Regions from separate parts of the Nitrobacter sp. TKz-YC02 genome, predicted to be linked through region 1. Evidence: riboswitches for the same ligand, from Rfam matches in the RefSeq annotation. Region 1 holds a riboswitch; the other holds the start of a gene.
What was found. A riboswitch is a leader RNA that binds a small molecule or an ion and turns the genes downstream of it on or off. The one in region 1 is predicted to bind cobalamin.
Positions count from the first base shown of each region.

Region 2: linked by a shared signal. The riboswitch ahead of ACM561_RS11145 (TonB-dependent receptor plug domain-containing protein) and the one ahead of ACM561_RS16605 (ribonucleoside-diphosphate reductase subunit alpha) in region 1 are both predicted to bind cobalamin.

Region 1 covers NZ_CP180728.1:3,446,693-3,461,734, reverse strand. Annotated here, with positions in the region: gene ACM561_RS16665 (efflux transporter outer membrane subunit) at 1-952, shown strand, start outside; gene ACM561_RS16660 (L,D-transpeptidase) at 1,268-1,870, shown strand; gene ACM561_RS16655 (amino acid ABC transporter substrate-binding protein) at 1,925-2,962, shown strand; gene ACM561_RS16650 (DUF938 domain-containing protein) at 2,993-3,664, opposite strand; gene ACM561_RS16645 (hypothetical protein) at 4,210-4,662, shown strand; gene ACM561_RS16640 (MBL fold metallo-hydrolase) at 4,929-5,969, shown strand; gene ACM561_RS16635 (hypothetical protein) at 6,079-6,687, opposite strand; gene ACM561_RS16630 (MarR family winged helix-turn-helix transcriptional regulator) at 6,889-7,359, opposite strand; gene ACM561_RS16625 (VOC family protein) at 7,471-7,857, shown strand; gene ACM561_RS16620 (VOC family protein) at 7,891-8,337, shown strand; gene ACM561_RS16615 (MFS transporter) at 8,578-9,783, shown strand; gene ACM561_RS16610 (ribonucleotide-diphosphate reductase subunit beta) at 9,831-11,006, opposite strand; gene ACM561_RS16605 (ribonucleoside-diphosphate reductase subunit alpha) at 11,064-13,973, opposite strand; cobalamin riboswitch at 14,091-14,291, opposite strand; gene ACM561_RS16600 (epoxyqueuosine reductase QueH) at 14,479-15,042, shown strand, end outside.
Region 2 covers NZ_CP180728.1:2,332,207-2,347,248, reverse strand. Annotated here, with positions in the region: gene ACM561_RS11195 (hypothetical protein) at 1-565, shown strand, start outside; gene ACM561_RS11190 (MucR family transcriptional regulator) at 695-1,108, shown strand; partial or broken gene ACM561_RS11185 (IS1595 family transposase) at 1,118-1,303, shown strand; gene ACM561_RS11180 (hypothetical protein) at 1,351-1,689, shown strand; gene ACM561_RS11175 (helix-turn-helix domain-containing protein) at 2,489-2,872, shown strand; gene ACM561_RS11170 (DUF6456 domain-containing protein) at 2,859-3,476, shown strand; gene ACM561_RS11165 (SufE family protein) at 3,595-4,026, opposite strand; gene ACM561_RS11160 (DUF5330 domain-containing protein) at 4,103-4,519, opposite strand; gene ACM561_RS11155 (ATP-binding protein) at 4,947-6,767, shown strand; gene ACM561_RS11150 (peptidoglycan-binding domain-containing protein) at 6,790-7,353, shown strand; gene ACM561_RS11145 (TonB-dependent receptor plug domain-containing protein) at 7,552-9,636, opposite strand; cobalamin riboswitch at 9,750-9,944, opposite strand; gene rpe (ribulose-phosphate 3-epimerase) at 10,163-10,864, opposite strand; gene ACM561_RS11135 (P1 family peptidase) at 11,157-12,155, opposite strand; gene ACM561_RS11130 (cytochrome c biogenesis CcdA family protein) at 12,306-13,040, shown strand; gene ACM561_RS11125 (branched-chain amino acid ABC transporter substrate-binding protein) at 13,137-14,252, opposite strand; gene ACM561_RS11120 (ABC transporter ATP-binding protein) at 14,434-15,042, opposite strand, start outside.

The DNA of each region.
Region 1 (15,042 bases):
ATTGGCCAGCAACATCGCACTTGCGGCGATCGAGGAAGGTCGGGTTCGGGGACAGATCGCGGCGACCCGTCGCGTCCTTGGTTTGCAGACCGAGGTTTTGAAGTTGCTGCGACGGCAACAGGAGCAGGGGCAGATTGCCCAGACTGATGTCGCGGCGCAAGAGACCTCGGTTGCGCAGACCCGGTTGTTGTTGCCGAATCTCGAGAAACAGCTCGCGCAACAGCGTCATTTGTTGTCATTCCTGACCGGTCGTTTGGCGAGTGACGCTCCAAAGGAAACATTCGATCTCGGGTCATTTCGAATGCCCCGCCGTCTGCCACTCAGTCTTCCGGCCGATCTCGTAAGACAGCGCCCTGATATTCAGGCCGCCGAAGCGAACCTTCATTCGACCAATGCAATGATCGGAGTGGCGATCGCCAATCGCCTTCCGCAGATAACCTTGATGGCAAGTGGCGGTGCCGCGGCTGCCAAATTTTCGCAATTGGCCACTCCAGGAGCGGCCCTCGGGATGATCGCTGGCAATGCTGCGCAGACCATTTTTGACGCAGGGACGTTGGCAAACAAGCAGCGTGCGGCGGAAGAGGAAACGAATCAGTCACTCGCTCAATATCGCAGCGTTGTTCTCGCGGCTTTTCAGAACGTTGCGGATGTCTTGCGAGCCCTTCAGGCGGGCACGCGTGCGATCAGTGCGGCGACGGACGCGGAACGATCGGCGACAGAGAGCATCACGTTAGTGCGTAAACAGGTCGATCAAGGGCAAATCAGCGTGCCGCTCCTACTTGCCGCGCAGCAGGCGTATCTGCAGACCTCCCTTGCGCGTCTCGATGCGCAGGCCGCGCAACTGGCAAATACGGTCGCGCTGTTTCAGGCGCTTGGCGGTGGGTGGTGGAATCGAGACGGTCATAAGCAGGCAGACCTGGGTCATGGACCTGTAAAACAGGATTCCGTTTGAAGTCATTGTAGGGGGTCCATACGCTCGTAAACGCCCTACCATCCCGTGCGGACACGATTTTGCCCGTCGACGGAGCCGCACGTCCTGCGCATACCAAGCGGGCAGTTTGCCGCGCCGTGTCGATTCGAAATCTGACTGGGTCCGAGTTGGTTCGAAAATTGAAGCCGGTGCCGGGGCGTTTCCTGTAAAATCTTACGCTTTCCGGTGGGGCGCCGCGCGATCGCTTGCCATCGCGCCGCCGCTCGGATTTTATGCCATATGTGATTGACGGGAACGCAAGCGGAAATTATTGCCGTGCAATAAAGGAGACAAGCGATGACCGCGTTTCGGCACCTGACCCTAGCGGTTGCTGCTATGGGCAGCCTGATGCTCTCGGCCACGCTCGGTTTTGCGCAGCAGGTTACGCAGCAGGTCGACGGCGATCAGCCCGGTCTCGTTGCCGATGATTCGTTCCAACTCGACCCGGAATTTCGCAAGCAGGTGGTGCTCTATCGCACGACCGAGCCGCCTGGCACCATCATTATCCAGACCGCAGAACGTCACCTTTATCTCATTCAGGGCAACGGCCGCGCGATTCGCTACGGCATCGGCGTTGGCCGCGCGGGTTTTCAGTGGCAGGGTATTCTCAATATTTCGCGAAAGGCGGAATGGCCGGATTGGACCCCGCCTCCGGAAATGATCGCGCGCCAGCCCTACCTGCCGCGCTTCATGGCGGGCGGCCCCGGCAATCCGCTCGGAGCACGCGCGATGTATCTCGGCACGACGGTATATCGCATCCATGGCACCAACCGGCCCGATACCATCGGAACTGCGATCTCCTCGGGCTGCTTCCGTCTGGTCAACGCCGACGTTGTCGATCTCTATGGTCGCATTCCGGTTGGCACGCGTGTGATCGTACGGCAGAAACCCAGTCTCTAATCATCATTACGTCATTTGCGTCGATACTTTTCGATATTGCGAGAGGGGCTATCCATGCGGACATTTCGAGGCGGCCTCCTGATAGGCCTCGCCATCGCCACCGCTATCGCGGTGATGGCGATCACCTATGAGCGCTACGATACCAAGACCCTGAAACGAACGCTCCGGCGCGACGCCGTGCTGTGCGGCGTCAACACCGGCCTGCCCGGGTTTTCGAATTCGGACGAGAAGGGCAACTGGTCGGGCTTCGACGTGGATTTCTGCCGCGCTGTGGCAGCCGCCATCTTCGACGATCCGGCGAAGGTGAAGTTGGTTCCGCTTGAGGCCGACGAACGTTTCAAGGAATTGCAAAGCCGCAAGGTCGACATCCTTGCGCGCAACTCGACCTGGAGCATGTCGCGGGAAACCAATTACAACCTCTACTTCCCGGCGGTCGCATATTATGACGGCGAGGGCTTCATGGTCCGTACCTCGCGCAAAGCGGACTCAGCGCTCGATCTCGATAACACCAGGATTTGTGTACAGGATGGCACAACGACGCAGCTCAACCTCGCGGACTTTTTCAAGAGCAACAACCTGAAGTATGAGGAGATCAAGTTTGGTAAGCTGGAGGACATGCTAAGGGCCTATGACGAGGCCAAGTGCGATGTTCTGACCGCCGATGTTTCTCATCTCTATGCGTTGCGGCTGCGGCTGACCAAGCCGAACGAGAGCTTCATCCTGCCCGATGTGATCTCGAAGGAGCCGTTGGCACCTGTTGTTCGCCAGCGCGACGACGACTGGATGATGATCATCAAATGGACGCTCTACGCGATGATCAATGCCGAAGAACTCGGTATCACTTCGAAGAACATCGACGAGGCGATGAAGTCGAAGAAGCCAGATGTGATGCGGCTGGTCGGCACCGATGGTCAGTATGGTGAGGGCCTCGGATTGACGAAGGACTGGGCGGCGCGCATCATCCGCCGCGTCGGCAACTACGGCGAAGTCTACGACCGCAATATCGGCAGTGATTCAAGGCTGAAGATTCCGCGTGGCTTGAACCAACTCTGGAACGCGGGCGGCATCATGTATGCGCCGCCGCTGCGGTAATCTCGCAGGCCAGCGAGGTGGCTGCGACGCTCATCCCTGATTTCGTTCGAACGCAAGGATCAGATTATTGGCGGGCATTTCGGTGATGTCCGTCAGCGTCAGGCCATTTTGCTGCGCCAGCGTCGCCACCTCGTCAACGTCGCGTACGCCCCACTCTGGATTGTTATTGCGAAGGCTGGCATCGAATGCCTCGTTGCTCGGCGCGGTGTGTCGCCCGTTTCGCTTGAACGGTCCATAGAGAAACAGCCGCCCATCAGGACGCAGACAGTGTGAGGCGCTCGCGATCAGGCCCTCGGCGACACGCCACGGCGCGATATGGATCACATTGGCGCAGAACACCGCGAGCAACGCGCCGTGGCCATCGTTCATTTCCGCCAATTGGCATGGATTCGATAGGTCGATCCGCTGGGGCGGCCGAACGTTGGCTAGGTTCTCGTGAGCGGTCCACGCTGCGATACTCCGGAGATGATGGTCGTTAAGATCGGTCGGCCACCAGGTAATGCTGGGCGAGTGCCGCGCGAAGAAAACGACATGCTGTCCGGTGCCGCTGCCGGCCTCGAGCACGTTGCCTGTCTTGCCGCGCAGGAATTTTTCGAGAACCGTCCAGATCGCGACATGGTTGCGGTGAAACGCAGCCGCGTCGAGCCGTTCATCGGAGGCTCCACGCCGGCTGTCGTTGCGGAATTCACCGTAGTCGGGCATGGGCGGATACCTTTCATTCCGAGGGAATCCTGCAGGATCGCTGGTCCGGGCATCATTCCAGCTTGCCAGACATCCAGTATTCCGCCGACGGAATCGTGGATGCACTGAGCGATCCAGATCTAACATGCGGGCCGTGAAGACGGAGATCAAGTCGGGGATTATGCCGAAGCTACTCGGCCCCGTTCCGCTGTAATTTGGCAGGCTTCTGCACGGCGGTTCGCGCAAGCTGGCTTTAAGGCTGGTCGATGACTGCGCGAGATGCCGGCAGGGCCGATGCCATCACTCGCGCGCGGCGGTATAGATGTCGCTCTCAAGCTTTGGGGCTAGCTCAGAGTGGCGCGACGCCGTCATCGATCGGGCCGATTGGAGAAATTGCTGGGGTGTTCAACCTTGAGCTTGCCAAAGGCAATGTGCGCGACGTACGCTACTGTTACCGGTGTTCTCCGTGCTGCTCGAGCCTGATCCCGCGAGGATTTGTTCGAGAACACGTAGGCGCCGACACAGCGACCGTGCCCAGAAGATCGCGACGGCTACAGGAGGTATCTATGCGCCGATTTATGCGTCCTATCATCGCCGCAGCAGGGCTGTTGATCGCATTCACCTCGCATGGTTTCGCCGCCGAGCCGCAGCATCGTCTTGTGATCCAGGTCGACCAGAACGATCGGCGCACCATGGACTTCGCGCTGAACAACGTCACAGACGTGATCGAGCACTATCGCGGACTGGACCAGACGGTGGCCGTCGAAATCATGGCGTGCGGCCCGGGTCTCCACATGCTGCGCATAGATACGTCGCCTGTGAAGGAGCGCATCAAGCAGATCCGGGAAACGGCATCCCCCAGCACGATCCAGTTCTCGGCCTGCAACAACACCAAGCAGAGTATGGAGAAGAAGGAAGGCCATCCGCTTGAGATGCTGCCCGGAACAACGATTGTGCCCTTGGGCGTGGTGCGGCTATTGGAGTTGCAGGAACAGGGCTGGAGCTATCTGCGGCCGTGATCAACGGCTGACGGCGACGCTCTGAAGCGCCGCATTCGCGGGTGTTGTTGATCGCTTCGGCCTGCTGGGCGTGCTGCGTAACCGTTATGCCCGCCGCCGCGCTGTGATCGAGACCAGTTGACTCCGTGGCGATAGAGGCCAGCGCCAGAGCGGTCGAGTGATCAGCGATCTGGACTTGTGACCGGTTGCAATCGCCCGCCGGCAGCATAAATTTGCTAAAATACCTCACGGTAAGAAAATCTGCACGGGAGGAGGGTCGTACGATCATGATCTTTCGCCAGTTGTTCGACAGCGTTTCCGGCACCTACAGCTACCTGATGGCGAGCCGTGCTGGCGGCGAGGCGTTGATTCTTGATCCGGTGCTGGAAAAGGTTGGCCGTTACTGCCAGTTGCTGCGCGAGCTCGATCTCAAGCTTGTGAAGGCCATCGACACGCACCTTCATGCCGATCATGTCACCGGACTAGGTGAGCTGCGTGATCGCACCCAATGCGTCACCGTGATGGGCGAGCAGACCAAAGCTGACGTGGTTTCGATGCGCGTCAGCGACGGCGATAAGATCAAGATCGAGGGCATTGGCCTCGACGTGATGTACACGCCGGGCCACACCGACGATTCCTACAGTTACCTGATGGGCGATCGTGTCTTCACCGGCGACACGTTGCTGATCCGCGGCACTGGCCGCACCGATTTCCAGAACGGCAGTGCGCGTGCGCAGTACGATTCGATTTTCAACCGGCTCCTGAAGCTGCCCGACGAAACCATGGTGTTTCCCGCGCACGACTACAAGGGCGATACGGTCTCCACGATCGGAGAAGAGAGGCGCTACAATCCGCGGCTTCAGGTGCGCTCGATAGACGAATACATTGAACTGATGAACAATCTGAAATTGCCGAATCCGAAGCTGATGGACGTGGTGATTCCTGCCAACATGCATGTCGGCCTCAGGCAGGACGATCTGGCGAAGCAGGGGCTGGCGCTGACGCCGCGCGAGGCGATTGCCCGGCTTGGTCAGCCCGATATCCTGCTGGTCGATCTTCGCGAAGCCCATGAGCGCGCCAAACACGGTACGCTGACAGGTGCGCTGCATGCGCCCTATCCTGATATCGCCGACAGTCTGAAACAAGGCGGAATGCTGCGCGAGGTAGCCGCCGCGACCGGGCGCCGCATCGTGTTCTTCTGCGCCTTCGGCGAGCGTTCGGCCATGGCTGTTACCGCGGCGAAGGACGCCGGACTGACCAACGCGGTGCATATCGAGGGCGGGATCGATGCCTGGAAGAAAGCCGGCGGACCAGTGGTCGCGGGCTGACAGGTCACGGTGGGCGTGTGCACCGTGGCCATGACGGCCGTTGACCGTCAAAATTCCTCAGAAAGGAAGGTCATCGCCCGTGTCGAACGGTCGACGACTGTCACAGCGTTCATTCGGCCTCTATTGCTTTCTGAAGGTCCGAGCAGGCGTCGTCCGCAGCGCGATTGAGAATGAAGAGGCTGTCTGCCGGTCCGAAAGCAATGTACTCGCCCGGCCCCTCCGTTACCCGCGCCTCTGTCCGCATGTTGATGTCGTCATCGATGTAGACCTTCAGTCCGTTGTCGGTGGTTTCAATCATGAAGATGCCGCCTTCCGCATCGAGATTCTCGCCAGTCATGTGGCAAGCGATGCCGTCCGCATGTGGATAGCCTGGGACGATGGCTTGCTCGTCGGCGCGGTTCGCTTGCTCGTCAAACGCGCATTGCCCGATAGCCCGCCACGGCCGGGCGTCGTTACGCCGCATGATTTCCAGCCGGGCGAATGTTTGGAGCGGAGTGTCAACACTGTCGGGATAAGTTTCGCGCCGCAGCGCGAACCGCATGGAAGTCGTCTTTTGAGTCGGTTTCTTTGCCAGATGAGCAGCATCGTAACTGCGGATGAAGCAGGCCTGAGAGCCGGCTGCGTCGCCAATAAGATCGGGCGCGGCGTGGACGTCGGGGGCCGCAACCAAAATGGCGACTAAAACGAAAAGCGCTTGTTTCTCCATGCTCGTCTGCATTGTCATCCCTGGTTACCAGCTCTGTTCAGAGGACGGAATATAACCAAGAGAAGTTTGCGGGGCAGCCGCTATCTACAGCGCTTCGAGCGAACCGGTTTGCGTGAAGAAACGCGTCAGATCAAAATCATGAGCCCCGCTTCTGATTCCGTCAGAACGGAAGCGCTCTATTAGAAGGCGCTGCTAGCTAGAATGTCTTCTGCGTCAGCCGACGACGCTGCCGCGATTGTCAAATTTCGACAAAAGGTTGAGTTCGGTGCGCAGACGATCCGGGTCTGAGAGCTCTTTTTCGATTTCCGCATGAAGATGTTGCCAGATCGGCACCGCCACGGCCAGAACGGCCCGGCCATGAGGCGTTAGCTGCAACAGTCGGGCACGCCCGTCCTTTGGGTCGGCCAACGTTTTGACAAGACGACGGCGCTCCAGCGGCTTGAGATTGGCAGTCAAGGTTGTCCTGTCCATCGCCAGCAGCGCCGCTACGCTGCTGAGGTTCGGTGGCTGCGGCCGGTTGAGCGACATGAGCAGGGAGAACTGTCCGCTGGTGAGGCCAACCGGCTTCAACACGATATCGAAGCGGCGTGCGATCGCTCGCGCTGCCCTTTGGGCATGGAGGCATAAGCAGGTGTCGCGCACCAGAATCGTGGTTTCAAAAGCAGGATCAGAAAGCGTACGCATCAGGGAGCTTGACTCCGCGGCTACATTACGTTGATATCAACTTATGTAGGAGGTCGTCAATCGGCGTCGGCGCTCCTCCGAAGCGATTGGAAGGAGTAGTCGTTGTCCACGATGCAATCATTCCTGATGTTTCAGGGTGGCGAGGCCGAAAAGGCGATGAACCTCTATGTCTCGCTGTTCGACGACGGTGAGATTCTCGATCTCGTGCGTTGGCAGAAAGGCGAGCAGGGGGCGGAGGGCAGTATCAAGCTGGCGCGCTTCAGGGCTGCCGGCCAGTGCGTGCTGGCGAGCGACAGCCCAATCAGGCACGCCTTTGATTTCACGCCGTCCTGGTCCTTTTTCGTCGATTGCGTGTCAGACAAGGAGCAGGAGCGGCTCCTCGCTGAACTGTCAGCGGGCGGCCAAACGCTGATGCCGCTAGACGATTACGGCTTCAGCAAGCGCTTCGCCTGGATCGCTGACCGCTTCGGCGTGTCCTGGCAGCTCAATCTTTCATAATGCGAGTCAACACCCCTGTCAGAAGGAGCCAACATGAAGATCGTGACCAGCCTTAGCTTCCGGGGCCAGTGCCGCGAGGCATTCGAGTTCTACGCCAAAGTTCTCGGCGGGACGATCAAGGCGGCCATACCCTATGGCGACGCGCCTCCGGGCATGCCGATCACGGACGAGAAGTACAAAACCTGGCTGATGCATTGCTGGCTCGATGTCGGCGATCAGGCGCTGATGGGCGCCGACATGGACGTCGGATGGGCATCTAACATCGACAAACCCAAGAACGGCTTCGATGTGACCCTGCACACAAATGACATGGCCGAGGCCCGGCGCTGGTTCGATCAACTCTCTCAAGGCGGCAAAGCAGGCATGCCGTTCGCCGAAACCTTCTGGTCGCCCGGCTTCGGCACGCTGACCGACAAGTTCGGCATCCCCTGGATGATCAACGTCATTCCATCGGCTGGCTGGAAACCGCTGCAAGGCTGATCGCATGCCTATAGCGTTTCGAGCGAAGCATGCTCTCGGGCTTGACCCGAGGACAGATAACGGTTCGCGTAAAGAAACGCGTCAAACAAATCATAGAACCCCGCGTCTGATTCCATCAGGCGCGGGGCTCTAACACCAGGAATAAAAAGCAGGCGGCTGTCGGCACCGACCGTGCTGATGCGTCCTTGGGACATCGGGCGGGCAGGCCGCCCGATGGAGCAGGGGCGTCGGGCAAGGACCATGAATCATGACTATCGCTGGGTGATCGTTGCGGCGGGCGGCCTCTTGGGCTGCGTCGCGATCGGCGCCATGTTTTCGTTGCCGGTCTTCCTGCGGCCGATGTCGCAGGACACCGGCTGGTCCGTCACCGGCATATCCACGGCGATGACGATCGGCTTCCTCGCCATGGCGGCGGCCAGCATGGTGTGGGGCAACCTCTCCGACCGGTTCGGCCCACGCCCGGTGGTGCTCACGGGGTCGGTCGCGCTGGCGGCGAGCCTGGCGCTCGCCAGCCGGGCGGAATCGCTGATCGCGTTTCAATTTCAATTTGGTCTTTTGATAGGCGCGTCAACCGCCGCCATCCTTGCGCCGATGATGGCCTGCGTGACCGGCTGGTTCGATACGCAGCGCGGTCTTGCCGTCTCGCTGGTCTCCGCCGGCATGGGCATGGCGCCGATGACCATGGCGCCGCTTGCAGCCTGGCTGGTCACGATCCACGACTGGCGGACATCGATGCTGATCATCGCTGCTCTCACCGCAGTGCTGATGATTCCTGCCGCACTGCTCGTGCGTCGGCCACCGGCGTTGGAGGGCGGACCGGCCGGGATGACGATGAGTGAGTCGCAATCGGACATGGCCGTCCGGCAAGCGGTGAGTTCACCGCAGTTCATCATTTTGATGCTGGCGAACTTCTTCTGCTGCGCCACTCACTCAGGCCCGATCTTTCATACGGTGAGCTATGCGGTGACGTGCGGCATACCGATGATTGCTGCGGTGTCGATCTACAGCATCGAGGGGTTAGCCGGCATGTTCGGTCGTATCGGGTTCGGCCTTGCGGGAGACCGGCTCGGTGCGCAACGCGTTCTGGTGGTCGGACTGATGGCGCAGGCCTTCGGCGTACTCGCCTATGCTTTCGTCAACCAGCTCGGCGGCTTCTACGCCGTGGCAGTGGTCGTCGGCCTCCTTTACGCCGGAACGATGCCGCTCTATGCCGTGATCATCCGGGAGAATTTCCCGTTGAAGATGATGGGCACGATCATCGGCGGCACCGCGATGGCCGGCAGCCTTGGCATGTCGACCGGCCCGGTGCTGGGCGGGCTGATCTACGACCATTTCGGCAGCTACGCGCTGATGTATGTCGGCTCGTGGGGCATGGGCCTGATGGCTATGCTGATCCTGATGAGCTTTCGGCCGTTTCCTAGGAGGGAGGCCATGGTGGCGGCTTAAGCCAGGCGCGGTGCTTCCAGTTTATTTGGTCGGCATTCTGGGTCCTGTTAATCCCACGCAAGTGCGCCGCCATTCTGGTATTCGATGACGCGGGTCTCAAAAAAGTTTTTCTCCTTCTTGAGATCCATCGCCTCGCTCATCCACGGAAAGGGATTGTCAGCCTCGGGAAACACCGGCGCGAGCCCGAGCTGAGCGCATCGCCGGTTGGCGATGACGTGCATGTAGGTTTCGCACAGCGCTGCATTCAGGCCAAGGAACCCGCGTGGCATGGTGTCCCGCCCATACGCGGCCTCGAGCTCGGCGGCATTCTTCAGCATGGCGCGCACCTCTTCCTGGAACGGCTTGGTCCAGAGGTGAGGGTTCTCAATCTTGATCTGGTTGATGATGTCGATGCCGAAGTTCAGGTGGATCGACTCGTCGCGCAGGATGTATTGATACTGCTCGGCGATGCCCACCATCTTGTTGCGTCGGCCGAGCGAGAGGATCTGCACGAAGCCCGTATAGAACCACATCCCTTCGAACACGACGTAGAATGCGACGAGGTCACGCAGGAACGCTTGATCCGCTTCCGGCGTGCCGGTCTTGAAGCCGGGGTCGTCGAGATGCTGTGTGTGTTTGAGCGCCCAGGCCGCCTTGTCGGTGATAGAGGGCACCTCGCGATACATGTTGAACAATTCGCCCTCATCGAGACCAAGGCTTTCGACGATGTACTGGAAGGTGTGAGTGTGGACGGCTTCCTCGAAGGCTTGACGAAGAAGATATTGTCGGCATTCGGGATTGGTGAGATGGCGGTAGATCGCCAGAACGATGTTGTTGGCGACCAGCGACTCCGACGCCGCGAAGAAGCCCAGGTTGCGCTTGATCATGCGCCGCTCGTCATCGGTGAGGCCGTCCTTCGATTTCCACAATGCGATGTCGGCCTGCATCGACACTTCGGTCGGCATCCAGTGATTATTGCAGCCGGAGAGATACTTCTCCCAGGCCCAACGGTACTTCAGCGGCAGGAGCTGGTTCACGTCGGCGCGGGCGTTGATCATCCGTTTGTCGTCGACGCGCACCCGCGCAGCGCCGCGATCGATTTCGCCGAGGCCGGTGGCATCGACGGAGGTGTCGGTCATTGTCACGCAAGGCGATGGATCAGACGCCACGTCGTTCTGCGCGAGCGTCTGCGGCGGAGCGGATCGTGCCAGTGCGGGAGAAGAGGTGTCGGACCAATCGAGCATGGGGGTGTTCCTGATTGTTTCTTCTTTGTGCAAGCGACCGCGGGCACGAAGTGAGACCTACTGACACGCCTCGCAGGTGGGATCCTCGATGCGGCAGGCTTTCCAGCCTTCAGCGTCGTCGGAGCGATTTTGTCCATTCGCATGTCCGTCCTGTGCTGCGGCGGAAACGGCCGCGGACACGGCGTTGAGCTTGCCGTCGGTGCCCTTGAGGGTGGATTTCTCGACATGCGTCGCCGACCGCGAGCGCAGGTAATAGGTCGTCTTCAGACCGCGTTTCCAGGCATGGCGATAGAGCGCGTCGAGCTTTTTGCCGCTCGGATTGGCAATGTAGAGATTGAGCGACTGCGCCTGGTCGATCCACTTCTGCCGGCGCGACGCCGCGTCGATCAGCCAGTCTGAGTCAATCTCGAAGGCGGTGGCATAGAGTGCCTTGAGATCATCGGGAACGCGATCGATCTGACCGACGCTGCCGTCGAAATATTTGAGATCCGAGATCATCACCTCATCCCATAGGCCGCGTGCCTTGAGATCGCGCACGAGATGTGCGTTCACCACCGTGAAGTCGCCGGACATGTTGGACTTGACGTAGAGGTTCTGATAGGCGGGCTCGATCGACTGCGACACTCCGCAGATGTTGGAGATCGTCGCGGTCGGCGCGATCGCCATGCAGTTCGAATTGCGCATCCCGATGGTCATGACACTCTCGCGCAGCGAGTCCCAGTCGAGACGGCTGGAACGGTCGATTTCGACCGCCGCGCCGCGCGCTTCATCGACCAGCGTGAGGGAATCGAGCGGCAGGATGCCCTTCGACCACAGCGATCCCTGATAGGAGGGATAGCGGCCGCGCTCCGCCGCGAGATCGACCGACCCAGAGATCGCGTAGTAGGCGATCGCTTCCATGCTCTCGTCTGCGAAGGCCACGGCGTCGTCCGACGCATAAGGTATGCGCAGGATGTTGAGCGTATCCTGAAAGCCCATGACGCCGAGCCCGACCGGCCTGTGCCGCAGGTTCGAGGTTCGCGCCTCCGGAATGGTGTAGAAATTCACGTCCAGCACGTTGTCGAGCATGCGCATCGCAATCTTGACCGTGCGCGCGAGGTGCTCGTGGTCGAGCTTGTCGTTGTGCAAGTGGTTGACGAGATTGACCGAGCCGAGATTGCAAACCGCGATCTCCGTTTTTGAGGTGTTGAGCGTGATCTCGGTGCAGAGGTTTGAGGAATGCACGACGCCGCAATGCTGCTGAGGCGAGCGCAGGTTGCAAGGGTCTTTGAAGGTGATCCAGGGATGCCCGGTCTCGAACAGCATGGTCAGCATACGCCGCCACAGGTCGACGGCGCGGACCTGCTTCGTCACCCGTAGCTCGCCGCCGGCAGCCTTCTTTTCATAGTGAGCGTAGCGTTCAGCGAAGACCTTGCCGGCGAGATCGTGCAGGTCCGGCGTCTCGTCGGGTGAGAACAGCGTCCAGATGCCATCTTCTTCGACGCGCTGCATGAAGAGGTCCGGCACCCAGTTCGCCGTATTCATGTCATGGGTGCGGCGACGGTCGTCGCCGGTGTTCTTTCTCAGGTCGAGAAATTCCTCGATGTCGATGTGCCAGGTTTCGAGATAAGCGCACACCGCGCCCTTGCGCTTGCCGCCCTGGTTGACGGCGATCGCGGTATCGTTCGCGACCTTCAGGAACGGCACCACCCCCTGGCTTTCGCCGTTGGTGCCCTTGATATGGGCGCCGAGCCCGCGCACGCGCGTCCAGTCGTTGCCGAGACCGCCCGCATACTTGGAAAGCAACGCATTGTCCTTGATCGCCTTGAAAATGCCGTCGAGGTCGTCGGCGACAGTCGTGAGAAAGCAGGACGAGAGCTGCGGGCGCAGCGTGCCGGCATTGAACAGCGTCGGCGTCGAGGCCATGAAGTCGAACGATGAGAGCAGGTCGTAGAACGCGATCGCCTTCTCCTCACGATCGATCTCGCGCAGCGCGAGGCCGCAGGCAACGCGCATGAAGAACGCCTGGGGTAGCTCGAAACGCACACCGCGGACGTGCAGGAAGTAACGATCGTAGAGCGTCTGGAGTCCGAGATAGTCGAATCGCAGATCGCGTTCGGGCTTCAGTGCCGCCGCAAGCCGGTCGAGGTCGAAACGGCCGATCTCCGGATCGAGCAGTTCGTTGTCGATGCCCGTTCGCACATAGGCGCGGAAGTAATCCGCGTAGCGCTCTGTCATCTCGGCTTGCGTGGCCTGCTCGGACCGCCCCGAGACAAAGCTCAAGGCCTCGCGGCGCAGCTTGTCGAGCAGCAGCCGGGCGCTGGCCTTGGCGTAATCGGGATCGGTTTCGACCAGCGTGCGGGCGGCAAGGATCGTCGCCAGCGCCAGTTCGTCCACGCTGATGCCGTCATAAAGGTTGCGATGGGTTTCAGTCAGAATCGCGGAGGAGGAGACATCCTCGAGCCCTGCGCAGGCCTCCTCCACCACGGCGGCGAGGCGTTTGGTATCGATGGGTACCATCGATCCATCAGCCAACTTCATCCGCAGCACTGGCGTCACCACTGCCTGGATGCCCTTCTTTGCCTTCGACCCTTGCGCCTTCGCCCGTTCGCGAGCGCGCTCCTCGCGATAGAGCACATAGGCGCGCGCGACCTTGTGGTGCTCGCTCCGCATCAGCGCGAGTTCGACCTGATCCTGGACGTCCTCGATGTGGAAGGTGCGGCCGGCGTCGGACCGCCGCGACAGGCTGGCGACGATCTGATCGGTCAGCTCAGTGACGATGTCATGGACCCTGCGCGAGGCGGCGGCGCTGGTGCCCTCGACCGCAAGAAACGCCTTGGTCAGCGCGACGGCGATCTTCGATGAATCGAACGGCGAGACCGAACCGTTGCGCCGAATGACCTGATACGCGGGTTCGCTGGGCGGCATCGCAGCCGCAGCAGGCAAAGACGGACGCACAGCACGCGCAGCTTCGGTTGCGAGAGACATCGGCTCAAGACCCCAGTTTTTGTTGCGAGCCGGGGTCAGGCGGAGACGCGCGCAGGAAATCTCACGGCGGATGCCGCGATTCCCGTCAAGCGGCCCGCTGGGACACCCCGCCCAGGGAACGTTTCGGCTGTCACGGCAGGTTTCCTGGCTTGCGGGGTCTCAGCGTCCGTCCGGTCTTCCCAGGGCCTTGCGATCCCAGTGACACTCAATGGACTTCGGCTCGCCGCTTAACAGTTGCGGGGGCAGCGCCGGCACTACCGGCTTCCCTCTTTAGCTCTCGGTGTTGCGACTCGAGAGACCGTGACCACCATATCTAGTAGCCGCACCAAATTCCGAGTCAACAGATCGTTTCGACTCCGGCTTCACAATTCTCGTAATTCACAGTTCGGCGAAAAACGCTGTGCAACCATCGCTCTGTCCAACTCTTGACGCTTCGATCATACAGACCATTATCTGCGCAGATATGCCGCGGCGTTTGTCTCGCGGCTCAACCGCCGAGTCCGCCGTGACCGAACTTGTCCGACCGAACCTGACGCCCCCGAACGGGCAAAAGAAGGTGTTGCTGCATTCCTGTTGCGCGCCCTGCTCGGGCGAAGTGATGGAAGCGATGCTCGCCTCGGGGATCGACTACACGATCTTTTTTTACAATCCGAACATCCATCCCCTGAAGGAATACCTGCTGCGCAAGGATGAGAATGTCCGCTTCGCGGAGAAGCATGGCGTGCCGTTCGTCGATGCCGATTACGATAAGGACAACTGGTTTGCCCGCGCCAAAGGGATGGAGTGGGAACCTGAACGCGGCGCGCGCTGCACCATGTGCTTCGACATGCGCTTCGAGCGCACCGCGCTCCATGCGCATGAGCATGGCTTTCCGGTGATGACGTCATCGCTCGGCATCTCCCGGTGGAAGAACATGGCGCAGATCAATGACTGCGGCCACCGCGCGGCCGGGCGTTATGACGGCCTGTCATATTGGGATTTCAACTGGCGCAAGGGCGGCGGTGCGCAGCGAATGATCGATATCAGCAAGCGCGAGCAATTCTATCAGCAGGAGTATTGCGGCTGCGTC
Region 2 (15,042 bases), 1.1 Mb from region 1:
TAGTGCCCACGCGCCCATTCTGCCGGGCAGGCACATCGAAGAGCGCCCACCTCCGCTGTCTGACAGCGATCGGGTCGCACCAAGCCTGGGGAGCGACCGGAGCGCTACGGCCTCTGTCCTGTCGCCACGCCGGCAAGCGGACGTGTTCGACCGTGACCGCGAGACCGTTGTCGCGGTCGAGGATGCGGAGTTTCCGGCATCCTCCGACGAGCCATCGCAGCCGAAACCACGACGCAATCTTCTGTTTGCGTCCATGATGAAGGAGCGCGAGCGGGTGGTCGTGGACCAAGCCGGGCCGGCTGGTTCATCCGCGCTTGCGAGACATGCTCGTGATCCTGAGGCGCCCCGGCCAGCATCGAGAGCCGACCGCCCGTCGGCCCCGCCGGATCACAACGCGTCCTCCGTCACCGTGCTGAGGTCCGGTGTGGTCAACGGAATGGCCTATTCGCTTTATTCCGACGGTACGATCGACGCCCAACTGTCGGAGGGCACGATGCGCTTCGCCTCGATTGATCGACTGCGCGCCCATCTCGATCAAGGCTCCGACCGCCCGTCTCCCAAATAAAGTTCCGCGTGCGCGCCTTCCGTTCTTGTCATGCCGGCAGCAATCCGGTCATATTCCTTGGGGCGCAAAGGCCGATTCTGATCGCATTCCGAGCGTATCGATGCTTTACGATCCGGAAAATTTGAGATCATGAGCGATTCAGCGGGTAAAAGTTTTCTCGACCTCACGGCGGAGATCGTTTCCGCCTACCTCAGCAACAACACGACGCCGGCCTCGGAAATTCCCGCCCTTATCAGCCAGGTGCATGCCGCGCTGCTGCGCGTGTCGTCCGGGCGGGGTGAATTACCGTCGGAACCGACCAAGCCGGCCGTGCCGGTCAAGAAATCGATGACGGCCGACTACCTGATCTGCCTGGAGGACGGGAAGCGCTTCAAATCGCTCAAGCGCCATCTGCGGTCTCAGTACAACATGAGCCCCGAGCAGTATCGGGACAAATGGAAGCTCCCCGCGGATTATCCCATGGTGGCCCCCAACTACGCGGTCACGCGATCGCAACTGGCCAAGAACATGGGCCTTGGCCAGCAGCGCCGGCGCCGAAAATAGCGCGAGCGGTTGAAAGGCGTTTATCAGCATTGCGGTGAACAACATCTGCACCGCTACCTTGCCGAGTTTGATTTCCGTTGCAGCACCCGAATTTCAGTTGGTTACAACGACACGATGCGCAGCGAAGCCGCGCTTAAGGGTATCGTTGGCAAACGCCTAATGTATCGCAGACCTGACGAAGCCAAGGTATCGTAAGCAGATGGCGCTAAAGTTTTGGCGGTAGCGAAAAGCAAAGGGATAATATGCGCTATCTTGTTATTGTTCAGCTTGGACAGGCAACCGTCTCTCACGTCTCCAATCTGGTTCCTAGTCTGCAAGCCGAATTAGGTGCGATGTCAAAGGAGCCTGTTGAACTCGCTTTTCGGTCGGCTCCAGCAGACTTATTCGGCTTTTTTGTCGATACCGACTTGGCACCACAGCAAATCAGAGCGCGCATTGAGTCACCCGGAGGAGTTTCATCTTTAACGAGCAAAATGCCAATATTGGAGGGCAATGACGCGCTGCTAATAATCCAACTCGGCGCGGAGGCTGACAGCACCAAGGGATTTACGCGCGCCTTGACGTGGCTTCAGCGTCACTAAAGATCGCGGCCACTTGTTTTTTTCTAATCCATATTTCGATTGTGGCTATCGCTACTGCAAAAGGAGAAAACAGTAGCCATTGCCGCATTCAGGACGCCCCTCTCTTAAGGACAGATTTTTTTGCTGGCTTAGCTGGCGGCTTGGTCGCCGTATGAGGCTTCGGCTTCATCTTGAGCATCCGCTTCAAGATTTCATCCCGTTCTCTTTATTTTGCTTCGTTCCCGTCAATAAAAACCTCTGGATTCCAGTAGCAAGCAGGGTGCTCTGTCGTTTGCCCGCGTTTTTGGTGTTTTTTTCGGGAATTACCCCGGGAAACTGGCGGGATTGGTTTTTGCGAATCGTCTCGGGAGCCCTACAATATGAATTGTCAGAGAAAAGCGGGACCGATCCGCCCTCGAAAAGTAGATCGGCCCTGCAACATCTTCTGACTGGCGATCCCTCCGGTTCGAGCCGGGGACCACACCATCCTCGCAGTTCGAAATGCGAGGCTCGAAGCAAAGGCCGTTTCCGGGTCCACCCGGGGCGGCCTTTGTGATTCTAGGACTCATCATCCTCAAAAGAGGATAAATCCTATTTCACGTTTTGTGAACTTCCAAAGCCTTTGGAAGCTCAACTCTCAACTGTGTTGCTGCCCTGTCTCGGACCCCAGACATACTGATCAAATAGAATGGTACTTCAAGTATAATTAGGAATATTATCCCCAACGATACCCTGAGCTTTAAATTTAACGAAAAAATGCTATCCCCGGGTAGAGAACAACCTCTAGGATATGTGATTATTTTCCTAGATGGCCTGCTTCATGCTTCTGACCTATCCGTCCACTTCACCCGCATCCCGCCGGCGGTCGCGAACCTGGGCAAGGCTCGTCTGTCACGATATCGCGCGACTGGTCGCCGGAGAGTTTGGTCTCGATGCTGCGGCGATGATATCGCCGACCCGCGGCGCGCCGCACGCCGCCTTTGCCCGGCAGGTCGCCATGTATCTGGCTCACGTCGGTTTTGCGTTGAGTTTCGAGGCAATCGGCCGTGCCTTCGATCGTGATCGCACCACGGTCTCGCATGCATGCCGCGTCGTGGAGGACAGCCGCGATGACCTCAGGCTTGATCGCCGGCTCGCAGCGCTCGAAGCGATGTGCACGGTTTGCGGCGAACGCCTCGATGGACCATCCGATGATGGCCTCTAATCGCGGCGGCCCTAAATCGCCGCGTCGCCCGAAAGAGCGGCCGGTTGAAATCGTGGACCGGTTTCGCGCGCAGCATCTCTCGCTTGCCGAGCGCGAGATCGTGACCGACGCAGGCGTTGCGACCGTGATGGCCAATGACAGCGAGAGCCCTCTCGCCTGGCTGGCGCGGCGTAAGGGTCGCGATGGACGCGCCATGATCAGCCCCAATCAGTTCGCGGCCGGCGAAAGATTGCGCGCGGATTTTACGCGTGGGAATCTCACGCCGCGGGTGACCTTGAACTGGTCGGCGCCGACCGGAGGACGCGGGTCCGGAGCCGGCGCCTGTGAGATGACCGATCTGATCGTGGCAGCGCGGCAGCGTGTGCGGCTGGCGCTGGAAGCGTGCGGACCGGAATTTTCCGGCCTGTTGATGGATGTCTGCTGTTTTCTTCGCGGGCTCGAAGATGTCGAACGCGAACGCGGGTGGCCCCCGCGATCGGCGAAAGTCGTGCTGCAACTGGCACTGGACAGGCTGGCGAGGCACTACGGTCTCCACGCGCGTGCAGACACGAGTGCCTACGTGCGGACGTGGTTGGCCAGCGATGCAAGGTTTACGAGCGGCTAGAGCGTTTCGAGCGAAGTGGAATCCGGTTCGCGTGAAGAAAACGCTCCAGATGGGATCGCGCGTCGTTCGCGCGACCCACATTCCCTCTTGCCCGAAATTCGAAAGGCGAAAACCAGCCTCAGGCTGCGGCAGCCAGCGCTTCGCGCGCGTCCCTGCGAATGCGCTCAACCATTGCGCGCAGCCCGTTGGACCGTTGCGGCGTGAGATGCTCGCGGAAGCCGAGGTCATCGAAGACGGCGATCGCGTCGGTGTCCAGAATGTCCTGTGGCTTCCTGCCGGAAAAAAGCGTGAGCAGGATCGCAATCAGCCCGCGAACGATATGCGCGTCGCTGTCGCCGACATAGGTCAGCACCGGGTGGCTGTCAGCGCCGCGACCGGCTTTGAGCGACAGCCAGACCTGACTGGCGCAGCCCTGCACCTTGTTCGCCGCGGAGTGCTCGGCCTCGCTCATGGGCTCAAGGGTGCGTCCGAGTTCGATGACGTACCGGTAGCGGTCGTCCCACTCTTCCAGAATCTCAAAGTTGTCCCTGATCTCGTCGATCGTCGTCATCACGGCTCATGTGTAATGTGTCCCAGCTGGCTAATATAAGGCCATGGAGACATAAAATCGATATGGACCCGGCGATCTATGGGAATTGTTCCCTCGGGACGGTTTTCGGAGCAGCGAGATGCCATTCCGCCTGCAGATCCTCCGGCGTCAGGGTGTCGTGCTGCGTGTCGCCGGAAGCCGCCGTTTCGACGGAGGGAATACCGTCGATCGACCCTGTATGGTCGGGAGGGCGCTTCTCGGTGATGATCCGGTAGAGTTTTCTCGCGCCGTCCTGCGCGCGCTGGCCGATTGCGGAGGCAGCCTGGCCACCGACCTCGCAAACACCCGGTTGACGTGTGCAGAATTGACTCATGTCCGATACGGCGGCTGTGGCGGCCGATACAGCGTCGGAAGCCCCAATCTTGGGTGCCTTGTTCGCCTCGGGCGCCTCATCCCTCGGCAGCAGCACGAGCACGAGCCCGAGCCAGAATGCCATGCGAAGCAGGAAAAACATGTCGCGTCCCTATGCGTTTTTGATCTTCGTCACGTTGCGTTGAATTCCGCAATCTGTCCTTTCCCTATCAAATGGTCCTGAATCCCCCGTATGCTCGGCGCCTTCGGGCAAACAAAATCCCGCAAAACGGCTGCAGAATTTGATTCGGCGTAAATTTTCGATTGATGCGCGTTTGCGGAACGCGGTCGCCGACGCGACGCCGGTCCTCGGTGTCATCGGTATATGGTGGCGGAAACCTTGCGTTCACCATTCGCACCGATGACGGCGTTGCAAGGCGACAAAGAGCCATCCGTGTGTGCTGTTTCGTGACGAAGTGAGCTTCGCCTTAGCGTTCGCTTAAGTTCACTCTGACACGTTGAGCCCACAAATGGAGGCGTTCCGGCGCGTCGGATACGACGTTAGCTGAAGCGCAAGCAACGTGACCGCATTGACCATCATCCAGGACCGTCTCGACGCGTTGCTGCATCCATCGGCGCGATACGACGCGTTGACGCGGGCGCGGCATCGAACCTTCATGGGGCCGCGGCTGCTCGGCAGTCTCGTCGCGCTCGCGGCGTTTCCGATGTATCTGGCGATCCGCGGTGCACCGACGGCACTGGAAGTGGTGGCTTTCGCCTGGCTCGTCGTGCCGATCTTGCTGTCCTATTTCCTGTCACGCACCGGCCGCTACGAAGGCGCGCACGTGCTGTCGTCGATCGCGCTCGCCGGTCTCGTCATGATGATCGCGCTCCCGACCGGTGGGATTGAATCGTTCGCTGCCGTCTGGCTCGTTGTGATTCCGCTGGAGGCGGCGCTGTCCGCGTCCCGCCGTGTCGTCGTCTTCGCCGCGATGCTTGCAGTGTCGTGCGTGCTCGCGCTGATCGGGATGAGCTATTTTGATGTTTTGCCACTGCCCGATGCCGGCGTGGCGGCGCATAGCGTTTTCATGGCGTTCGGTATTGCGTCCGCCATGCTCTATGCCGCCGGGGTGGCGTTCGGTTACGAAGCGCTGATGCGCACCGGCGCCTCACTGCTGAATGTCGAGGAAGACCGTTATCGCCTGCTGGCGCGCCACATGTGCGACGTGATTTCGCGTCACCGGCGCAACGGCGCCGTGCAGTTCATTTCGCCGGCTGCGGAAGCCCTGCTCGGCGTGCCGGTGTCGGAGTTGCAGGATCATGGTCTGTTCGATCGGGTCCACGTCGCTGATCGCCCGGCCTATCTCACTGCGCTCGCGGCGGCTGCACTTGGCAAGGACGCCCAAAGCGTCGAATTCAGACTCAGGCGCGAAGTCGCGTCTGGTGCGAAATCAGAGGCGCGGTCTTCGGGGGATTTCATATGGGTGGAAATGCGGTGCCGACCGCTTGAGCCGTCCTCCTTGGCCGAACCCGAAGTCGTCGCGGTGATGCGGGACGTCACCGACCGGAAGCAGCAGGAGCACGCGCTGGATCTGGCGCGCACCACGGCCGAACGTGCTGACGCTGCCAAGACACGGTTTCTCGCGACCATGAGCCACGAACTGCGAACGCCGCTCAATGCCATCATCGGATTTTCAGAGATGATCGTTCAGGAAGCGACGCTGCCGCTCGATGCCACGCGCCGCAAGGAGTATGCCCAGCTCATTAACGACTCCGGCCAGCATCTATTATCGGTGGTCAACAGCATTCTCGATATGTCGAAAATGGAGTCCGGGAATTTCGAGATATTGCCCGAGCCGTTCACGCCGCGCGAGGTGCTGCTCAACGGGAGCAATCTGCTCGCGCTCAAGGCGCGCGACAACGGTATCGAGCTGGTCACGCGCGTTCCGGAAAATTTGCCGCAGATGATTGGCGATCCGCGCGCGTTCAAACAAATCGTTCTGAATCTGGTATCGAATGCCATCAAGTTCACGGAGCGGGGCGGCCGCGTTACGATCTCGGCCCGCGTCGAAGGATCGCGCATGGCGCTGCGCGTGATGGACAACGGTGTCGGCATCGCGCAGGAAGATCTTAAGCGGATTGGCGACCCCTTCTTCCAGGCGGGGAAAACCTATCAACGACGTCAGGAAGGGACTGGGCTTGGATTGTCGATCGTCAAGAGTCTGGTTGCGTTGCACCAGGGCGAGATCGACGTGCAGAGCAAGGTAGAAGAGGGGACCACGGTAACCGTCATGTTGCCGCTGATACTCGTGCCCGACGCGGAGTCGGCATCGAATAACATCGCGACGCTGACGCCGGCCTCCCGCTCCGGCAAGCAGGATCAAGATTACCGGGTGAGGAAGAGTGCCTAGAAAAATTGTTGAAGAGGGTGTGATGCGGCCACGCCGTCGCAGCGTGGCAACCAGGAAGAGCGAAGTTGACGAGGAACGCGGTCTCGCGATGCGCGTGCTCCTGCATAGCCCGAAAGATCTCGTTGCCGGGTGCCTAGCTTTTACCGCCATCGGTGCGATCGTCACGAACGCCATGTTCATGCAGGCCGGCCATCATCCGTCGCCGATGTTCGGATCGGCTGTCACCATGCCGCTGGTGCAACAGAGCAATCCGCTGCCGCGGCCTCGACCAGTCGAGGCGGATCAGACGGGGACGACAGAACAGCACGCGAGTGCGGGAGAAGCGCCCACCAATCCTGTCAAAACGACTGGGTCGCATAGCGATCCCGTCGCCGATCTTATCAATGCGAATCGTCGCGTCGCCGCCGTGCAGCGGATATTGACGGAATATGGCTATGGTCAATTTAAGCCGACAGGAACGGCCGGACCCGAAACCCAGGCAGCGATCCGGAAATTCGAGCAGGCTCGCCGGATGCCGGTGACCGGCCAGATGTCCGATCGTCTCGTGCGCGAGCTCGTTGCCCTGACCGGACGGCCGATCGATTAGACTACAGCGTTTCGAGCGAAACATATCCTCGGGCTTGACCCGAGGATGGATGACCTGTTCGCGTAAAGAAAACACGTCAAAACAAAAAGCTAAAGGCCCGGCTTTGATTCATCAAAGCCGGAAATAGCTTTAGCGAGCTCCGTTGTTGCGTGGACTCCCGCCGCCTTTTCACTTCTCCTCGTCGGGAGAGGTCGAGAGCTATCGCACCCCGTAACTTGCCACCCGGATGCCGCCAAAAATCGCGAGGCCTGGCGCAAGGAACCCGGTCGGGTTTTGGTAGCGGGCATCAAAGAGATTATCGATCCGCCCGAATATCTTGACCTGGTCATTGACGGCGTAGTCGCCACGCAAGTTCACCAGCGTATAGCCCGGCGCTACAATTCCGGAGATTGAACCGTCGCGGGTGACATCAATCCAGTCGTTGACGCGGAGCACGGTCGCCGACAGTGTCAATGCATCGAGGGGGAGCCAGGTCGCGGTTGCGCTCCACTTTTCCTTCGGTCGGCGCAGCAGCTGCATACCGGTGGCTGCATTGACGGCACGGGTAAAGGTGTAATCTGCGCGAATTCCGAAACGCTCGGTGATCTGTGCCGAAACGAAAGTTTCGGTGCCTTCGGTCGTCGCACTGTTCACGTTCACCAACGATGTGAACGTGGCATTGTAGTCGATCAGGTTGGTGATGTCGTTGTGGAAGTAAGTCGAGCCGAACCGTACGCGATCGTTGAACAGCGGTTGCTCGAATCCGGCATCGTAGCCGCGACTATCTTCCGGTTTCAGGTTGCGATTGGCGAAGAAATTGAAGGTTGGAAAGTCCCGGAACAGCTGGCTCAGCGAAGGCGCCTTGAATCCCGTGCCGTAGCTTGCTTTCAGTTTCGTTTCCGTGATGGGAACAATGATCGCCGGCGCGACTCGGTAGGTCATACGCTCGCCGAACAGGTCGTTGGAGTCTTGGCGGACATTCGCAACGAGGAAAAGGCGGTTCGCGAGAGCTGATTGCAACTCGATGAAGCCTGCTTTGTTGCCGTTCTTAGCGGCAAGATCGGTGGTGTCGATGCGATCGGTCTGATGCTCGGCGCCGAAGACCAGATGGTTGTCACGCGCAATTTCGGCCACCGTGCGCCAGTCAAACTTGAGGCGCTCGCCCGTGGTAGTCGTGACCGGACTGCCGGGACCTGCGTCGTAGCCCCTACTGTTGGTGTAATTGACACCGAAGTAGCTCTGGACGCGCCCGTCGAACAGAGACCACACGGCTTCTTCGCGGTTGAAGAGTTGCTGGACGGCGTGTGTGCTCTGGGTGGCGTTGGGAGTGCTTGGAAATCCACCGTCGCCCGTGAAGAGTAGCGTCGCGTCAGTATAGCGGACCACCGAATTGACGGTCAGATTCTCATTGAGATCGACGCCGAGCTTGGTCGAATAAGTCATGTTGTCATAGTTGTTTCCGATCGCTTGCCGTCCCGGCGGGAGAAGCTCCGGCGGTGTGACAGGAACATCTCCGGCATGGAGATGGGCGACGTTGACCGCATAGTTGAAGTTCTTTTCGGAGCCGCTCAATCCGAGCGTCTGGTTGAACGTTTTGAATGAGCCGGACTCGATTGACGCGGTGGCGCGCGGAGGACCTTCTCCCTTTTTTGTGATGATGGAGATAACTCCGCCGATTGCGTCGGAACCATAGAGTCCGCTTTGCGGACCCCGGAGAATTTCCATCTGCTGAATGTCCGCCGCAAGAAGGTGCGCATAGTCGAATGCGCCATTCGCGTTGCCGGGATCGCCGATGTCGATTCCGTCGAGGATCACCTTGGTGTGGTTGGCGTTCGTGCCTCGCATGAAAACCGAAGTCTGGGCGCCCGGTCCGCCGGCTTGCAACACATTCAGACCGGGAGCCGTCCTCAGGATATCCGGAACGGTGCGGTACTGCTGGGTCTGTATATCCTTCTCGGTGACGATGGTGATGGAGCTTGCCAATTGCCTTGCAGGCGTCACCACTCCCGTGGGGCTGACCACGGTAGAGCCCATCGTGCCTGGAACGGGAGTCTCAGTGATAGGAGGTTGTCGAGGAGCGGAACGGGCCGCACGGCGCGATCGCGACGCCGCGCGGTGCGATGGCGGCCGTGAATCTGTCGTTCTATCCGGCGGCGGCGCGATCCGGATCGGAGGCAGCAGATTGGGAGAGGCGGATTGTTGCGCGTTCGAAGGCGTATTCAGGCCGACCGATCCCAGCGAGGCGAGGATGGTGGATGCAAGCAGGCTTCTGCGATAAACCCCGGACAAGAAGGAGCCAAACATTAAGAAAACCTCGGCAGGACGTCGGTGGCACGTCACAGCGAACGAGGTTTCACGGGAGCCTACGTTGGCGCCGATGAAGCGGATGTCTGTAGTCCCCGACTGACATCTTCGCGTGTGACCACGGGTTGACGGCAGGTCTCCTGGCTCGCGGGTCGTTACCTGGCGTCGCCTTCCCGGGGCCGAGATATCCCAGTGGCGTGTGACGCAGATTCACCGCTTACAGTTGCGGGGGCAGCCGTGGCGTTAGGATGATCCCGCACCACGTTCCCTTTTGATCTCCCGAGGGAGAACCGTCGCCGATCTGTTTGGGGGGGAACAAAGTCGATGTCAATCGACTGAGCGATTCAGCTACGGCTTTTCCTCGTGGCGTTGCATATCCGCAGCAACAAGTTGCCGCCGGCGAGATCTGCTTTGTCTGCATTCTCGAGGCTGTATGTTGCCGATGCGAGCAAGCCGTCTGGGCAGGCGGACTTGCAACCATCCTGTTTGGGGCGGGAGCTATACGCTGCCGGTACCGGCGTTTGCGTCAGACCACTTCGCCCCGTGCTGCCGCGGCGGCGCTGCGGATCGCGTCCATGTTCGCCTTGTAGGACTCCATGGTGCCGCCCTTGAACACCGCGGAGCCCGCCACAAAGGCATTGGCGCCGGCGGCGCCGAGTTCACCCGCAACGTCGGGGCCGACTCCGCCGTCAACCTCGATGTCGATCGGCCGTCCAGCGATCATCGTACGCAAATCCCGAATCTTGCCGACCGCCGAGGAGATGAACTTCTGGCCGCCGAAACCGGGATTGACCGACATCACCAACACCAGATCGACCATGTCGAGCACGTATTCGATGGTGGAGAGCGGCGTTGCGGGATTGAGTGTGACCCCCGCCTTCTTGCCGAGCGCGCGAATGGCCTGCAGCGAGCGGTGCAGGTGTGGTCCCGCTTCGACGTGAACCGTGATGTGATCACAACCGGCCTTGGCGAAGGCTTCGAGGTAAGGATCGCACGGCGAGATCATCAGATGAGCATCGAAGATCTTCTTCGTGTGCGGGCGCATCGCCTTGATGACATCGGGACCGTAGGAGATGTTCGGCACGAAATGGCCGTCCATCACGTCGAGGTGGATCCAGTCGGCCCCCCCCTGATCGACGGCGCGAACCTCCTCGCCAAGCTTCGAGAAGTCGGAGGCCAGGATCGACGGTGCGATAACGAGAGGACGCGGCACAAAAGTCTGGGACATGAACGTTTCCGAAAATTTCTGCGGAGCTTGAGAGAGCCCCGCGTAACATGAGCCGCGTCCGGGGGCAATGAGCGGCGTCAGCACCGGGTCGGGGGACGGAACGCGAGTACGAGGATTCTCTTCATGACGTTTCTCCATTGCTGAGATGCGCGACTGTGCGCACGAGGAGAGTATCCGCCGGTCAGATTGTTGTCTAACTAACCTTAAATACACAAAATAATACAATTATATATTTATACTATACTTGAATTACATGCCATCCTCGATGGCGGAAATGCACGCCAGATTGGAATCATCTTTCAAACCGATCCTTCCATGCCGGCAATGCGTTCGGAAACGGAAGTGCTTTTGCTTCATAGACGCCGCGTGCGATCGCGCGAGCCACCGTGTTGGCTGCGATCATTCCGAGTTCGGTCAATCCGACGAGCGGATCGATTCGCTTGGCTCCGGTGGCGGCAGCGAACACGATATCGCCGTCCAGGGGAGCGTGAACTGGATAAATCGCCCGCGCGAAACCGGTTTGGGCGATGATCGCAAGCCGTCTGGCTTGCGGTTTGGTAAGCACCGCATCGGTGATGACGATAACGAGCGTAGTGTTTTCGCCAGCGTTTGCTGTCCCGCCGCCCTTCAATCGCATCGCCAGCATCTCCGGCGTGAACGACGGCGGCAACCCACGTCCGCCGTATTCGTCACCGGATTCAAATGGCGCCGCCCAGAACCAGGGGCCGTCTCCGACTGTTACGCTGCCGACCGCGTTCACCACGGCGAGCGCCGCCACCCGCACGCCACTTGGTGTGGCGGCCGAAGCGGAGCCGACACCGCCCTTCATATTGGCGGTCGTAGCGCCAAGTCCGGCGCCGGTGCTGCCGAGTGCGAAATCGTTTCCCGCCGCCGCTGCTGCGGCGTAGCCGAGATCGCGATAGGGCGCAAAACGACCCCACTGCTTGTCGCCACCGTTCAAGAGATCGAACACGACCGCGCCGGGCACAATGGGTATGACCGCGTTGCCGATCGCAAAGCCGCGCCGCTGTTCGGCGAGCCAGGCCTGAACGCCGCCGCCGGCCTCGATTCCAAAAGCAGAGCCGCCTGACAGCGCGAGAGCGTCGATCCGCTCCACCGTATTGACCGGGTCGAGCAGGGTGCTGTCGCGCGTACCCGGGCCCCCACCACGCACGTCCATCGCCGCGACGACTGGGGTATCGAAAAGCACCGCCGTGACGCCTGACGCCAGCTTCGTGTCGTCTGCGTGGCCGACACGGACCCCGGAAATGTCGGTAAGAAGGTTCTTCATGGTTCGGTCTCGTTTGCGGGCGATGGGAAACGGCCGACCGTCAGATGACGGCACGGGCGTGTCCGGGTCAACCGATCACGCCTGATCACAAATGTCACGGAAGGAAGCGAAGCCCTTGCATCGTGGCGCGATGGCAGGGCAAGTAGCCGCATGATTCACGACGTTTCCTTTCCCGCCGCCATGGTCGCGGGCCTTGTCAGCTTCCTGTCGCCCTGCGTTCTTCCGCTGGTGCCGCCTTATTTGATCTATCTCACCGGCACTACCATCGAACACGTTTCTCACGACGAGACAGTGAAGGCATCGAAGCGGGCCGTGATGCTCGCCGCGTTGATGTTTGTATTCGGCTTTTCCACGGTCTTCGTCGCGCTAGGCGCCAGTGCGAGCTTCATCGGCAGCCTGATCCGGGCCTGGTCGGCGCAATTGTCGATCGTTGCCGGCATCGTCATCATCATCATGGGCCTGCACTTTCTCGGGCTGACGCGAATCGGCTTTTTGATGCGCGAAGGACGGCTCACGGCGCCGAAGCCGGTCGGGTTATGGGGCGCCTATGTGATGGGGCTCGCGTTCGCATTCGGGTGGACGCCGTGCATCGGGCCGATCCTGGCGGCGATTCTGTCGGTGGCGGCGGCGGAGGACACCGTCGTGAAGGGAGCGGGTTTGCTTGCGGTGTATTCGGCCGGGCTCGGCCTTCCGTTTCTGCTGGCGGCATTCATGGTTGAACAGTTTTCTTCGCTGCTCAATCGGATGAAACGTCATCTCGCTAAGATAGAGCGTGGAATTGGCGTACTCATGGTGCTGACCGGCATCGCATTTCTCACCGGAACGATCTCCAACGCTAGTATCTGGCTGCTAGAGACCTTTCCGGCGTTGCAGAATTTCGGATGATTGGACGAGGCACCTGGCTTTACTCTCGCTCGGTAGGATGACGCGCGCGGGTCTTCCCCGCGTTCGCGGGGACGATGCCATGATGAATGTCGCGGCTCAGATGGCGGGGTCGATCTCGGCATAGTTGCCCTTGTCGTCCCATTTGTAGATGACATAGCCCATCTGCTTGATGTCGCCCTTCGCATCGAATTCCAGCTTGCCGAGAATGGTATCCCACGCGCCTGCCTTGATGACTTTCATCACCTTCATAGGATCCGTCGTGCCCACTTTGGCAGCGCCCTGTGCCCACACCTGCATCGCCGCATAGGTGTAGAGCGTGTAACCTTCCGGATCGACGCCCTTGGCCTTGAATTTCTCGACGATCGCCTTGGCTGTCGGCTTCTTGCGCGGGTCCGGGCCGAAGGTGAACAGTGTGCCCTCGGCAAGAGGGCCGGTAATGGATGCGAACTTCTTGTCGTTCATGGCGTCGCCTGCCATCAGGATGGTCTTGAGGCCCTGATCACGCATCTGGCGCAGGATTAGTCCGGCCTCCTGATAATAGCCGCCGACGAACACCAGATCGATGCTGTCGCGCTTCAGCCGCGAGACGATGGAGTTAAAGTCCTTGTCGCCCTTATTGTAGGACTCGAACATCTTCTCCTGAAATCCGGCCTTGTTCAGCGCCTTCTTGGTCTCGTCGGCGAGGCCCTTGCCGTAGGTGGTCTTGTCGTTAAGGATGGCGATGTTCTTGCCTTTGAAGTTTTCGACGATGTATTCAGCGGCGGCGACGCCTTGCTGGTCGTCGCGGCCGCAGACACGCAGCACGTTCCACAGCTTGCGTTCCGTGAACAGCGGGTTGGTCGAGGCCGGCGTGATCTGCAGTACATTGCCGTCGGCGTAAGCTTCGGAAGCCGGAATGGATGACGACGAGCAGAAATGCCCGGCGACGAACGGAATACCCCGGCTTGCGATTCTTTCTGCGATGGAGCGCGCTTGCTTCGGTTCGCAGGCATCGTCGCCGATGAACAGCTTCAGCTTCTTGTTGAGCACGCCACCCGCATCGTTGGCATCGGCAACGAACTGTTCGGCGCCGTTCTGCAACTGGCGGCCGAAAGCGGACTCGCTGCCCGTCATCGGGCCGGCCACCGCCACTGTGATATCCTGGGCGAAGGTCGTGGCCGAAAGCGCCAGCGAGGCGAAAAGGGTCAGACCGATCAGCTTCAATGATTTCATTCGAGCAGTCCTCGCGGAGGCGGATCAGGTACCATGTTTGCCGTTGTGCAGGCATTGTCCGATGATTTGTCGTCGGTGTCATGGACAAATTTCGAGCGCCACTCCGTGATCGCCACTTGGTCTCATCGGTCAGGGGAGCGATTCGGCATGCGCGCCATCGCCCAGTAAACTCGCGCTCTCCTCAGGCGTGGCGGCCGCCTTCGAGATAGGCCGCGCGTATTTCCGGTCGTTGCAGCAATTCCATGCCGGCACCGCTCATCGTGATCAACCCATTCACCATCACATAGCCGCGATGGGCGAGGCGAAGGGCGTGATTGGCGTTCTGCTCGACGATCAGTACTGTGAGATGGTCCTCGCGGTTCAGCGTATGGATAGCGCTGAAAATCTGCCGGGTGATCAGCGGCGCAAGACCAAGTGAGGGCTCGTCCAGCAACAACAGGCGAGGTCGGCTCAACAGCGCGCGGCCGATTGCCAGCATCTGTTGCTCTCCGCCGGACAGCGTGCCGCCCCGCTGCGACATACGCTCCTGCAAGCGCGGGAACAATCTAAGCACGCGCTCCTGGCTGGCAGCTCGCTCAGCCTTGCTGCCGGGCGTGGCGTCCGCGCCCATCTGTAGGTTCTCCGCGACTGTCATGCGCGGAAAAATGCGCCGTCCCTCCGGGGATTGCGCGATGCGCAACCGGGCCACCTCGTGCGTCGGCATGGAGCTGATGTCCTGACCATCGAACAGGATCTGGCCGGCGCGGGCGCGAGGACGACCGAAAATGGTCATCATCAAAGTCGATTTTCC